Regions from separate parts of the Virgibacillus dokdonensis genome, predicted to be linked through region 2. Evidence: riboswitches for the same ligand, from Rfam matches in the RefSeq annotation. Region 2 holds a riboswitch; each other region holds the start of a gene.
What was found. Region 2 has a riboswitch for S-adenosylmethionine ahead of B2C77_RS14220 (methionine ABC transporter ATP-binding protein). Riboswitches for the same ligand answer to the same signal wherever they lie in the genome.
Positions count from the first base shown of each region.

Region 1: it holds a riboswitch for S-adenosylmethionine, as region 2 does, so the genes downstream of both, B2C77_RS19790 (YezD family protein) here and B2C77_RS14220 (methionine ABC transporter ATP-binding protein) in region 2, are expected to answer to the same signal.
Region 3: it holds a riboswitch for S-adenosylmethionine, as region 2 does, so the genes downstream of both, B2C77_RS01625 (methionine ABC transporter ATP-binding protein) here and B2C77_RS14220 (methionine ABC transporter ATP-binding protein) in region 2, are expected to answer to the same signal.

Region 1 is NZ_LT745763.1:3,925,898-3,930,450, reverse strand. Features, by position in the region: gene B2C77_RS19800 (hypothetical protein) at 1-1,111, opposite strand, end outside; gene B2C77_RS19795 (ABC transporter ATP-binding protein) at 1,104-1,898, opposite strand; SAM riboswitch class I at 2,332-2,436, shown strand; gene B2C77_RS19790 (YezD family protein) at 2,595-2,768, shown strand; gene B2C77_RS19785 (bifunctional homocysteine S-methyltransferase/methylenetetrahydrofolate reductase) at 2,933-4,553, shown strand, end outside.
Region 2 is NZ_LT745763.1:2,685,945-2,690,497, forward strand. Features, by position in the region: gene B2C77_RS14210 (MetQ/NlpA family ABC transporter substrate-binding protein) at 1-90, opposite strand, end outside; gene B2C77_RS14215 (methionine ABC transporter permease) at 172-840, opposite strand; gene B2C77_RS14220 (methionine ABC transporter ATP-binding protein) at 830-1,861, opposite strand; SAM riboswitch class I at 1,962-2,076, opposite strand; gene B2C77_RS14225 (thioredoxin family protein) at 2,145-2,459, opposite strand; gene B2C77_RS14230 (toprim domain-containing protein) at 2,482-2,838, opposite strand; gene gcvH (glycine cleavage system protein GcvH) at 3,230-3,610, opposite strand; gene B2C77_RS14240 (arsenate reductase family protein) at 3,785-4,138, opposite strand.
Region 3 is NZ_LT745762.1:269,347-273,899, forward strand. Features, by position in the region: gene serS (serine--tRNA ligase) at 99-1,373, shown strand; SAM riboswitch class I at 1,645-1,751, shown strand; SAM riboswitch class I at 1,887-1,990, shown strand; gene B2C77_RS01625 (methionine ABC transporter ATP-binding protein) at 2,186-3,217, shown strand; gene B2C77_RS01630 (methionine ABC transporter permease) at 3,207-3,857, shown strand; gene B2C77_RS01635 (MetQ/NlpA family ABC transporter substrate-binding protein) at 3,967-4,553, shown strand, end outside.

The sequences.
Region 1 (4,553 bases), 1.2 Mb from region 2:
GCTCAATTGAATGTAGATTTAAATAGTTGAATTGGAAAATAAACGGAAAAACAAGAGATAATCCTAAGGTTGGATACACCTTTAGCTTAAAATCACGTTCTCTTGCCATAATAAGGGACGAAAACCGGAAAAATTGCCGTTCCTCTTTGTTTCTAAAAAATAAATGCTCCCACATAGCGTTCATATTCCATCGTTTCGGTTTAGATTTCTCTGTACTGTCCATAAGTTTTTGCAAATTACGCTCAAACGCCGGCATTAATTTATAATATAACATAACCGAAATAACTGGTCCGATGACTGCTAAAGAAGAAAGGATCACTATCCCAAAGGACGTATCGCCATTTAGTATAAATTCAAAAGGTGCGCCGAACCACATAGGAGGAATAAAAACATTCCACCAATTGAAATTATATATATAATTAAAATCAACTATTTCAAAAGCTCGAGCGACAATTTGGTAACCGATAACAATACCTACGGATAATAGGATTTGCACATAGTTAATAATATCCTTTAATTTCTCCCCACTGAAAAAACGTAAAATAAAAATGTATATGAGTGCTGTGATGGTCATGATGAACAGTATTAACAAAATAATTTCTACTAAAAAAAGCATTAAATAACCGATTCCATGTACAAATAACATAACGATAGCTGGAATGATAATAAACGCGCCTGTTAACATACTCATATAAATTGCAACATGGGTGATTTTTGCTGCGCTAATGGTTCTCGAATCAATCGGTTTCGTATGGAGAACTGTTTTGTCGCGAACATCTAGAAGTACTGCGGAAAAATCAGACACCATGGATGTCATTAAAATGAACATGGAAATACCAAAGATGAGGCTGATTTGGAAGATATAATTATCTCCAAAAAATAAAAAAGGAACGAGCATGACCCCGTATAATACATAAATAAATAATGATTTTACAAACTGATTGCTATCCTTTTTTTTATTTGATACATTTGAAGCAAATACTGTCGGTATTCTGCGCTCATCCATCGTAAGCTTCGTCTCAAGAATTTTACGCATCATGTGATAATCAATACGTAGCATATGGAAAAAAGGTTGTAGCAGATCAAGGATTTTTAAAGAGAATTTACTCATGATTATCACCATCAGTTACAATTTGAACAAACTTCTCTGCGGTTTGTTTATGTTCATCAAATCCTGTTATCTGGTTGAAAATACTTTCTAAAGAGCCTTGCTTATTTTGTTCGCGCAATTCTTCAAATGTACCATCTGCTGCAATTTCTCCATCCTTAAGCAGGACGATGCGATTGCTAATCTTTTCTACAACCTCCATAATATGTGAGGAATAAAAAATGGTCTTTCCTTCTGCAACAAGCTGTTCCAAGATGTCTTTAATGATGATGACACTATTAGCATCAAGCCCATTTAGTGGTTCGTCTAAAAAGATCAGATCGGGATTATGCAATAGGCTTGAAATAAGTAATACTTTTTGCCGCATTCCTTTAGAAAAAGAAGAAATACGTGTATGTAAAACATCTTCCATGTCAAATTGTTGCATAAGGCTTTTAGCTTTAGCAGCCGCTTTATTTTTATCCATGCCGTAAAGCTCACCGATAAATGTCAAATATTCATTAGCTGTTAAATTATCATAGATCTCTGCATTTTCTGGGACATAACCAATTTTACGTTTGTAGGAGTAATCACTTGTAGCAATATCTACTCCAAAAAGTTCTACCGTCCCACTATATTCTTCTATTAACCCGAGCATGATTTTAAGTGTAGTACTCTTTCCCGCACCGTTAGGCCCAATATACCCAATGATTTGTCCAGCATATACATCGAGATTAATGTTATTTAATACGCTTTTACTTCCATAACTCATGGATAAATTTCTTAACGACAATACTTTTTCAGTATACATCAAACTCACCTGCTTCCTAGAAAATTTTTAGAACCATGTATCCTAGTCCATGAGAGACTAGGAATCAAAGAAAAATTTGCTTCCATTTGTATTTGTGAAACAGAAATTAAGTAAATTATCACAACCTTCATATGGTCATTATACGATAGTTAAATCTAATTATCATTAACGATTTAAAATCTAACAAAAAAAGTCAATTTGTGGGTGGTGTTAAGGAATCATAAAAATCTAATATATATTCAAACAAGTGTGCTCGACAGCTAATGGAATTAGGTTTAATCCTATTGAACAACTATGAATAAGTCTGAAAAGCGCTTCGAGAATGTATGTATAAAACCTATTTGTATTAATATTTGCAAAAATTTTATAAATAAATTATTGACAATAATACACTTTCGGTGTAGAGTATTAAACAAATTTAATATTAGATGATTTCTTATCCAGAGAGGTGGAGGGACTGGCCCAGCGAAACCTCGGCAACAGACTTTGTTGAAGTACTGTGCCAATTCCAGCAAGCATTATGCCTGAAAGATAAGAAGAGCGATAGACTTATAAAATAATCCACCTCTTCTTATTTATCAAAAGGAAGAGGTTTTTTGTTATGAACAGGCGCTTTTCTTCCAAGGGCACTAGGCTTTTACAAGTTCCAGTTTGGTTACTTGTACTTTGAATAACATGAGAAGGGAAGATGGGAAAATGGGTAAATTGAATGAAGTACAATGGGAGTATGTAAGAAAAAGCTTAGATGCAATTGATTTCGGTTCTGTAGTCATTACTGTACACGCTGGAAGGGTTACACAAATTGACATAACGGAGAAAAAGCGGTTTGCGAATATGAATAACAATCATTCGTTACAAAATTCCAAATAAAGCACATGCCGATTAGACAACTAAAGGCATCTTTTACCTTTTCGATTATTTAATAAGGTGAAAGATGCCTTTTACTATGTTAAAACCATTTTTCCGCATGAACTGTTAGTAAGACCTATCATGAGTATGAGCAGATGATTTGATGCAAAGGAGGAGAAACCGACATGAGCTTATTACAACAATTACAAAATCAAATTTTAATTGCCGATGGTGCTATGGGAACGATGCTTTATTCCTATGGAATCGATCAAAGTTTTGAACAATTAAACATAACCCATCCAAATCAAGTTCAACAAGTACATGAAGCGTATATTCATGCTGGAGCAACAGTCATTCAAACAAATACATATGGTGCAAATTATATTAAATTAGCACGATATGGGTTGGAGGATCAGGTGAAAAGGATCAACCAAAAGGCTGTGCAAATTGCAAAGGAAGCTCGGCAAAAAGGAGTATCCATTGTAGGGGGGATTGGCGGTATTCATGGCGTTCAAGCTTTAAACGAAACAAAAGAGGAAATTAAGCGAAGCTTCCGAGAACAATTATATTGTTTGCTTTTGGAGGGAGTAGATGGGCTCATTTTAGAAACTTATTATAATCTCGATGAATTAAAGATGGTGTTGGAAATTGCTCGGGAGGAAACGAAAATCCCTATTATTGCAAATGTATCGATGCATGTTCCGGGGATTTTGGAAAATGGAACACCGTTGGCTGAAGCATTACAACAACTGGAAGCTTTAGGTGCTGATCTCGTTGGCGTGAACTGTCGTTTTGGTCCGTCGCAAATAATCACCTCTTTACAATCGGTTCCTATACCGAAAAGGGCTTTTTTAGCTGCTTACCCAAATGCAAGCTTACCTGCTTATCGCGATGGTGTACTTTATTACGAAAATGAACCGGATTATTTTAGGGAGTGTGCCAGCCAATTAAGAGAGCAAGGAGTTCGTTTAGTAGGAGGGTGTTGCGGAACAACACCTAACCATATTAAAGCATTAGCTGAGGGCTTGAATGCTACTAATCCTATTACTGAAAAAGTGGTAGACTTTCCAAAGCAGGATAGGGTGATGTTAAAAAGGAAACGAAAAGAAAAATCGCTGGCAGAATTAGCAAAAGAACGACATACCATTATTGTTGAATTAGATGCTCCCAAACATTTAGATATGACAGAATACCACCAGGGAATACAAGCATTGAAAGAAGCTGGAATCGATGCAGTAACACTTGCCGATAATTCGCTTGCAACACCGCGAATATGTAATACAGCTATTGCAACGATTATTAAAGAGCAAGGAATCAAACCGTTAGTCCATATAGCTTGCCGAGACCGTAATTTAATTGGCTTACAGTCGCATTTAATGGGATTGCACATTTTAGGAATTCATGAAATTTTAGCAATAACTGGCGACCCAACTAAAATTGGCAGTTTTCCAGGAGCAACATCCGTGTTTGATGTGAATTCATTTAAATTAATTGAACGAATTAAAAAAGGAAATCAAGGCATGTCATTTTCTGGGCATTCTCTAAGAGAACATACTGCATTTACCGTAGGAGCAGCTTTTAGTCCAAATGTGAATAATGTAGAAAAGGCGATTGCTCGATTGGAGAGAAAGATCGCAAGTGGTGCTGATTACATCATGACACAACCCATGTATAGCAAAGATAAAATAATTGCTTTGAAACAAGCGACCTCACATATAGATACTCCGATTTTTATTGGAATTATGCCATTAACGTCTACAAAGAATGCTGAATTTTTACACCATGAAGTACCGGGGATAAAGCTTA
Region 2 (4,553 bases):
ATTATCGTCTTTTTCTTTTTCCCCACCACAAGCAGCTAATAAACCACCTAATACAATAAGGATTAAAATGGAAAGAATATATTTTTTCATGTTGGCACGCTCCTCTTTCATCGTTTTTATTTGCATACATTTGTCAAAATTACACTTCATTATTATAATTAATAATTTTCCTTAACGTTTATCTAGTTTGCGTGTAATATAATCACCAATAAATTGAAATAGAAATACAATGAACACAATAATTACGGAACAAAGCAAAACAATATCAAAGTCTCTACGTTGAAAGCCCGAGTAATATGCATAGCTTCCCAGGCCTCCTGACCCAATTGCTCCTGCCATTGCTGTATAACCAATAAGCGCAATAGCAGTAACGGTAAGTCCTGAAATTAAAGCTGGCATTGCTTCTGGTAACAATACTTTAAAAATAATTGTTCGGGTCTTGGCACCCATTGCTTTAGCAGCCTCTATGACACCTTTATCTACTTCTCTTAAAGCAATTTCCACCAACCGTCCATAAAATGGTGCTGCTCCAATAATTAATGCCGGGAGCGCAGCGTTAGGGCCTCTTATCGTACCAACAAGAAAATCAGTAAAAGGGAATAACAATAATATTAATATAATAAAAGGAATAGCACGAAATACATTTACAAACGTGGCCGTGATAAAGTTAACCCATTTATTTTGCCATAGTCCCCCTTTATTAGTGAGAAATAACAGTAATCCAAGTAAAATACCAAAAATAAAGGTTCCTATTAAAGCAATAATCGTCATATAAAATGTTTCTTTCGTTGCTTCTATAATATCTTCTACTTTAATAGTAGCAAATAAATCAGCTAACACCGCGAATCACCTCCAACTCTACAGAAGTTTTTTCTGTTACATGTTGGATCGCTTGTGTGATTTCTGATTCTTCACCAGTCATCTGGATAAATAGCGTACCGTACGCACCAGCCTGTGTTCGCGTAATTTTCCCTTGTAAAATACTAATGTCAATGTCATACGTCTTTACGAGCTTACTAATTAAAGCATCGTTCGTTGTTTCACCTACAAAATGGAGACGAATCAACTTACCATTCTCAAATGTGCGAACTAAATGTTCAAACTCATTCTCGGCTTCTGCATCCCCCATTAGCTGTTGAACGAACTTTTTCGTAACATCTTTTTTGGGGTGTGAGAACACATCCAATACATTACCTTGTTCTACCACTTTTCCGTTTTCCATCACGGCTACATGGTTACATATTTTTCGAATAACATGCATTTCATGTGTAATTAATATAATCGTTAAGCCTAATTGCTGATTTATGTCAACAAGCAAGTCTAAAATAGAGTTTGTTGTTTCTGGATCTAAGGCTGATGTTGCTTCATCACATAATAATACGGAAGGCTTGTTTGCTAATGCTCTCGCTATGCCAACCCGTTGTTTTTGCCCACCACTTAATTGCGAAGGGTAGGTCGCTTCCTTCCCGGATAAACCGACCAAATCAATGAGAGATTGAACACGTTGGTTCCGTTCTTCTTTTTCAACACCTGCTATTTCTAATGGGAAAGCTATATTTTCTTTTACAGTACGTGACCATAACAAATTAAAATGCTGGAATACCATTCCAATATCTTGTCTAGCTAACCGCAATTCATTCTTTTTTAATGCTGTTATTTCTTGATTACGGATAAAAATCTTACCACCTGTAGGTTCTTCTAAACGATTCAGTAATCGCACAAACGTACTTTTTCCTGCACCACTATAACCGATCACACCAAAGATATCTCCTTGTTTAATCGAAAGGGTTACATCGTCAACAGCCGTTGTGTCTGTCTTGTTTGCAGTAAAAACTTTACGCAAACCCTCTATCGATATCACACATAGTCCTCCTTTTTGTCCCTTTACTATTATGCCCACATCAGCAATTAAAAACGCCTTTCTGCAAGAGAACAGAAAGACGTATACATGTCAAAATGTCCCCTCATCTACCAAGACATACGCCTTGCAGGAATTAGCACCTTTCAAAATAAAACATTTATTTGAAGGTTGCCGCGGGTTCGTAGGGCCAGTCCCTCCACCGCTCAAGATAAGAGTTAATTATTATTTAATTGGAATAGAAATCATAATAACACGTTGCTTGCTATCTGTCAATGTAATTTTACTATCGAAATGAAAACAATTCTGGTCTATGCATGATCAAGTGTTGGTATATATTTGCTACATCACGAAATGCATACATTTTTTCAACGAGCTCTCCATCTTTCTTTATAAGCAAACAAGGAACACTTTCTATTTGATGCGTTTGCATAAATTCTGGATGTAGTGATGCATTCATTTCTAAAAATAGCTCTTGCTTTTGCATTTGTTCCATTTTAAGCAACATACTTTTAGCAAGATTACACGTTCCGCAAAGTGGTGTATAAATATAAAGAAAGTAATTGGATTGCTGTAGTTGCTCTTTTGTTACTTGTTGCAAACTATCACCTTTTTACTTTAAATTAAATCAGAAATATAGGATTAACCGCTATTCGTTTACTCACTAAAACTTGAGCTAGTACATTTTCAGGTGTCGTCGCTACTTCTCTGTACTCGCTACTTACATAGACGTGTTCAGCATGTGGTAATTCTCTTGCTAGTTGTTTACGAAGCTTGATGCCAGAAGGATCTTCGTCGACAAGAATATAAACATCCTTATCATCTAAACCATATTCCTCCAACATGTGATCAAATCGCTCTACTCCAAGCGTTCCATTTGTGCAAACAATGGTGATCTCTTCGGCAATCACTTTATTCACTTGCTTCTTATCAGTCAATCCTTCTACAATCATAACCTTTTCTGATCCATCTGTAATCATCACACAGCACTCCTTGAAAAATCAAGCAACAAGCTTGCAATAAAAAATGTTTTATTTACCTTTAGCTGTCTTTCAATAATGTAAACCTAGCTGGGAATATGTAGATATTTATAAAAGGATAACTGCACAACTAGAAGGCTTTTAACTATTGAATGTATACATCATATAGCAAGACTTCATCTCTGTACTATAATGCTTTTCATATTATCAATAAGTTTACTCCTAGTTTATGTAACAGACGGACAATTATTAACATTCTTATAAACAAAGCTGATTGCAAAGCATTGCAGATCAGCTTTGTTCACACTATAAGAAAGTATAAAATTTTTAAGGTTTAAAAACAAAGGCTTTCGCCATAATACTTTGGCTACAAGCCTAGTTTTTCTAATATTTATTCACTGATAATTTCTTCGTAAGCTTCCGCAGATAGTAAGTCATCCAATTCTGTTTCCTTAGTTGGTTCAACAACGACCATCCATGCCTTTTCGTATGGTGATTCATTCACCAATTCAGGGCTATCTTCCAATTCTTCATTCATTTCAACTACTTTGCCACTAATAGGAGCATATAATTCCGATACCGTTTTCACAGACTCTACACTACCGAAAGGCTCATTGATTTCTAATTCGTCACCGACTTCAGGTAGTTCAACGAACACAATGTCACCTAACTCATCTTGTGCAAATGCAGTAATTCCAATGCGCACAGTTCCATCTTCTTTTTTTACCCATTCGTGTTCTTTTGAATATAATAAATCCTTTGGTACGCTCATATTTATTCCCTCCAAATGATATATTCCAATTTCACTATACAAGGTTCAGTCCCAATTATCCAGTATTATTTTAAATAGATTATTTCAAAAGTTTTACCCTTCACTTGTAGTTAACATCGTACAATCCTTCATCAACTTGATTTTTTTATTCGACAGTTCTGTTGGAATAAGCTATTATAGCCAGTTTTTTTCAAATTCTTCCTCTTTGAAGCCAACAGTTACGTTAGAGCCATCTGTTACAATTGGTCGCTTAATTAGCATTCCGTCAGAAGCTAGTATCTCCGCCATTTCTTCTTCCGTGGCATCTGCTATTTTTTCCTTCATATTTAATTCACGATATTTTTTACCACTTGTGTTAAAGAATTTTCTTGCAGGCATCCCACTCTTCTGCATCAGTTCAAGTATATCTTCTTTATTAGGTGGGTTTTGCACTATATGTATTGGTTTATAATTTACTTGATGATTATCTAACCATTTTTTCGCTTTTTTGCATGTCCCACAGTTCGGATACCAGAAAAAAGTCAGCATTAAACAGCCTCCAATCTATAATATCTATAATATGTATCATTATATCAAATTAGACAATTGAAATTCGAATAAAATGAGTTTTTGTATGTGTTAGGTTTTTCTCAATCTAGTTATAACCTCTATTATTTTCAGCACTTTATTTATGCACACTTTTACTAATTTTAATACAACTATTGGTTTGCATTATAGAAAAGTATAAGTTTTTATGTTTTCTTATAGTGTAAAAAAGACGAGCTAGAATCTGTTATTTTCATAGATTCAGCGCGTCTTTTTTGCTATCTGAAATGATAAAATGAGGTGCTTGTAGAGCACGAAACACCGAATAGCCACGTCCGGCTCCATCGCCCAGCAACTAGGCAACTTCACGAAATCGCCCTACACTAAGTCATCATCTGTTCACCGCGATTTCTTTATC
Region 3 (4,553 bases), on a different contig from region 2:
CAATTTAGCGCTCTTCTGCCATAAGAAATTGGCGACAAGCTAATTTCTTCTTAAATAAGGGATCCATTTTAATTTAAATCATATAAGGAGGAACTCAAATGTTAGATTTGAAATTTTTACGTCACCATTTCCAAGAAGTAAAACAAAAATTAGCGCATCGTGGTGAGGACTTATCAGAACTGGATCATTTTGGCGAGTTAGATGAAAAGCGTCGTCAACTAATTTCCGAGACAGAGCAGTTAAAAGCGAAGCGAAATGAAGTATCGAAACAAATCTCTGTACTAAAGCGAGAAAAGCAAGATGCTGAGCCTGCGATTAAAGAAATGAGAGAAGTAGGCGACCAAATTGCTGAGTTGGATAGCGAATTAAAGCAAATTAATGAACATTTAGAGCAAATCATGTTGTCTATTCCTAATATTCCTCATGAAAGTGTACCAATTGGTGAAGATGAAGATGATAATGTCGAGGTGCGGTGTTGGGGAGAGAAGACGCCATTTTCCTATGAACCAAAGCCTCACTGGGATGTAGCAACAGACTTAGACATCGTTGACTTTGAACGAGCTGGCAAAGTGACTGGGAGCAGGTTTGTCTTTTATAAAGGACTTGGTGCAAGATTAGAGCGTGCATTATGGAACCTGATGTTAGATTTCCATGTGGATGAACATGGCTATGAAGAAATGTTGCCACCACAAATTGTGAATCGAACTAGTATGACTGGGACAGGGCAATTACCAAAATTTGCAGAAGACGCCTTTAAACTAGAAGAATGGGATTATTATTTAGCTCCGACTGCAGAAGTGCCAGTAACAAATTATTATCGTGATGATATTTTAAAGATAGATGATTTACCGAAAAAATTTGCTGCATTTAGTAGCTGCTTTCGTTCTGAAGCAGGATCTGCTGGAAGAGACACAAGAGGTCTGATTCGTCAGCATCAATTTAATAAAGTCGAGCTTGTCCATTTTGTTAAACCTGAAGATTCCTATGAAACATTGGAAGTGTTAACAAATCATGCAGAGAAAATATTACAGTTATTAGAGCTTCCTTATCGTGTGATGAGTATGTGTACAGGAGATTTAGGCTTTACAGCAGCTAAGAAGTACGATATCGAAGTATGGATCCCTAGTCAGCATACGTATCGGGAAATTTCTTCTTGCTCTAATTTTGAAGACTTCCAGGCAAGACGTGCCAATATCCGTTTTCGTAGAGAAGCAAAAGCAAAACCAGAATTTGTGCATACATTAAACGGCTCTGGATTGGCTATTGGTCGAACTGTTGCAGCTATTTTGGAAAATTACCAGCAAGAGGATGGAACGGTTGTTATTCCAAAAGCATTGCGTCCATATATGGGAGGAAAAAAGGTCATTCAATAAGCCAATTCAAACATTTACTGTGAGTCAAATGGTAAATAGAAGAGCAAAGTCGCATTTTGGGCTTATTGACGAAGGCTGGAACAACGGTTCATGCATCTTTTTTTTAAAAGGAACATAGTCTGAAAGATAACAGGAAACATCCGCGGATAAAATTTTTATCGCAATAAAGGCTTGGCGATAGCCCATTTTTTCTAAAAATCTGTTTGACAAGTAAAGGAAACCGTAGTATGATATAACACAATATCTTGATCAAAAATAAATATAATATTTCTTCTTATTCAGAGAGGTGGAGGGAATTGGCCCTTAGAAGCCTCGGCAGCGGACTCGTAAGTAGTACTGTGCTAAATCCAACAAGCAAGCATGCTTGAAAAATAAGAAGCGGAAACCAATAGATTGGAAATCCCTTCTTATTTGTATAAGGAGGGATTTCTTTTTACGCAATAGGAAAGGGTGGAATTTTCAGAGTTTATAACTTAAGCAAAACGGTGGTGTTACCGCCAAAAAATAACATACTTCTTATCTAGAGAGGTGGAGGGACTGGCCCATAGAAGCCTCGGCAGCGGACTCATATGAGTACTGTGCCAAATCCAGCAAACAAGTAGTTTGAAAGATAAGAAGAGGATATGTATAAAAAATACCTCTTCTTATGGAAGGGGTATTTTTTATACTATAGGAAAGCATAAAAGTTTAAAGGTTTATAGTATAAGAACATCTTTGTTATTTTTGGAAAAGCTAGATCCATGGAATTGTTTCACATGGAACAATTGCCATACAAAGCGATTTTAAGTGAAAAAGAATGGGGGATTGGTTCAATGATTATATTTGATCAGGTAACGAAAGTGTATGAAGGAAAAGGTGAATCTGTTAAAGCATTGCACAACGTGGATTTACAGGTAAAAAAAGGAGAAATATATGGTGTGATTGGATTTAGTGGTGCAGGAAAAAGCTCGCTCATACGCTGTGTGAATGCTTTAGAACGTCCGTCATCTGGAAGAGTAATCATAGATGGAAAGGATCTCTTACAATTAACTGCAAAAGAAGTACGTGAAGCAAAACGGAATATCGGTATGATTTTTCAACATTTTAATCTTTTACATTCAAAAACAGTGTTTACGAATGTAGCGATGCCTCTACTAGTGGCAAAACGTCCTAAAGAGGAAGTGAGAAAAAGAGTATTAGAGTTACTCGCTTTTGTTGGTTTAGAAGATAAAGCAAACAGTTACCCCGATCAGCTATCTGGAGGGCAAAAACAACGCGTAGGGATAGCTCGTGCTTTAGTTACGAATCCGAAAGTGCTTTTATGTGATGAGGCAACATCTGCACTTGACCCAGAAACAACAAAATCTATTTTGCAACTGTTAAAACAGGTAAATCAGGCATATGGAGTGACGATTTTAATGATTACGCATGAGATGGGTGCCATCAAAGCGATTTGTGATCGGGTTGGTGTTTTAGATCAAGGAAAAATAGTGGAGTCGGGCAGTGTATTTCAAGTATTTTCAAAACCAAAAACAGCGATTGCTGCTAAGTTTGTACGTTCTGTGATGAATGACCATATACCGGAGTCGATTTATGCGTTACTTCGTGAACAGCGAGAAGACCGGCATATATATCGCATTGTGTTTGTCGGTAATAGTGCAGGCGAGCCTTTATTATCACAAGTTGCTAAAACGTATACCGTAGATGTCAATATACTGTATGGCAGCATTACAGAAATACAAGGGATTCCTTTTGGCAATTTAATCGTTCAATTTTCAGGTACAGAGAAGGAGATGAAACGAGCTTTGCTACATATTCATCAACAAAAGGTTACTGTAAAGGAAGTGTTAGCAGATGTTAGTTGATCAAGAACAACTCTTACAAGCTTTATGGGAAACGGTCGTCATGGTCGGCGTATCATTAATTTTCTCTTTTCTTATCGGACTTGTATTAGGTGTTTTATTAGTCGTATCGAGAAAGGGGCATCTTTGGGAAAATAAAATTATTTTCACTATATTAAACACAGGAATAAATATATTTCGTTCTATTCCATTTATTATTTTGATGGTAGCCGTTATTCCATTCACAAGGCTGATTGTTGGAACTTCGATTGGAACAGCTGCTGCAATTGTACCAATGATATTATTTGCTGGCCCTTATATTGCTAGATTAATAGAAAACTCGTTACTGGAAGTTGACCCAGGGGTTATAGAAGCAGCACAAGCAATGGGGGCAACGCCATGGCAGATTATGACTCGTTTTCTTTTACCAGAAGCACGAAGTTCGTTATTACTAGGCATAACGATTGCAACAATTGGTTTAGTAGGAGCTTCTGCAATGGCTGGAGCAGTTGGTGGAGGAGGCCTGGGTGATTTAGCTATTACATATGGCTACCAACGTTTTGACACGGTCGTGATGTTCCTTACTGTAGGGATCCTTATCATCATGGTACAAGGATTACAGTCCCTCGGAAACTACCTAGCCAGACGAGTGCGACGAAGATAATAAGGTTTACTGGGAACGTGGTAGGATATGCTTAGAGGAATACGTAGTAAGAATGAAAACAGGTGGATGAGTAAAAAACGCCTGAAAATATATACGAGGAGAGTTTTTTATGAAAAGATTAGCAGCTTTATTTTTCCTATTGATTCCATTAATTATTATTAGCGCTTGTTCTAGCAGTGAAGCTAGTTCCACGGTGAAAGTTGGTATTAGCGGTTCTGATACGACGATTTGGGATTATGTAGCGGAAAAAGCTAAGGATGAAGGGATAAACGTAGAAATTGTTCGTTTCTCCGATTATGTGCAACCTAATTTGGCTTTAGCAGAAGGAGAGATTGATGCAAATGCATTCCAAACGGTTTCTTATTTTGATGCGTTTATAAAAGAACATGATTTAGATTTAACACCAATTGCCACGACGGTCATTGCTCCAATGGGGTTATATTCGGAAAAACATGGTACCACAGAGGACATACCTAAAGGAGGGACGATTGCTTTAGCAAAAGAAGCTACCAATATGGGAAGAGGTTTATTATTATTACAGGACGCAGGTTTGATTAAATTAGCGGAAGACTTCGATGGCAATGGTGCTTTAGATAAAATCATTGACAACCCAAGAAATCTGCAATTTGAATTACTTGTTGCTGGGCAAACGCCAAGAGTCCTTCCTGATGTGGATGCTTCAATTATAAACAATGG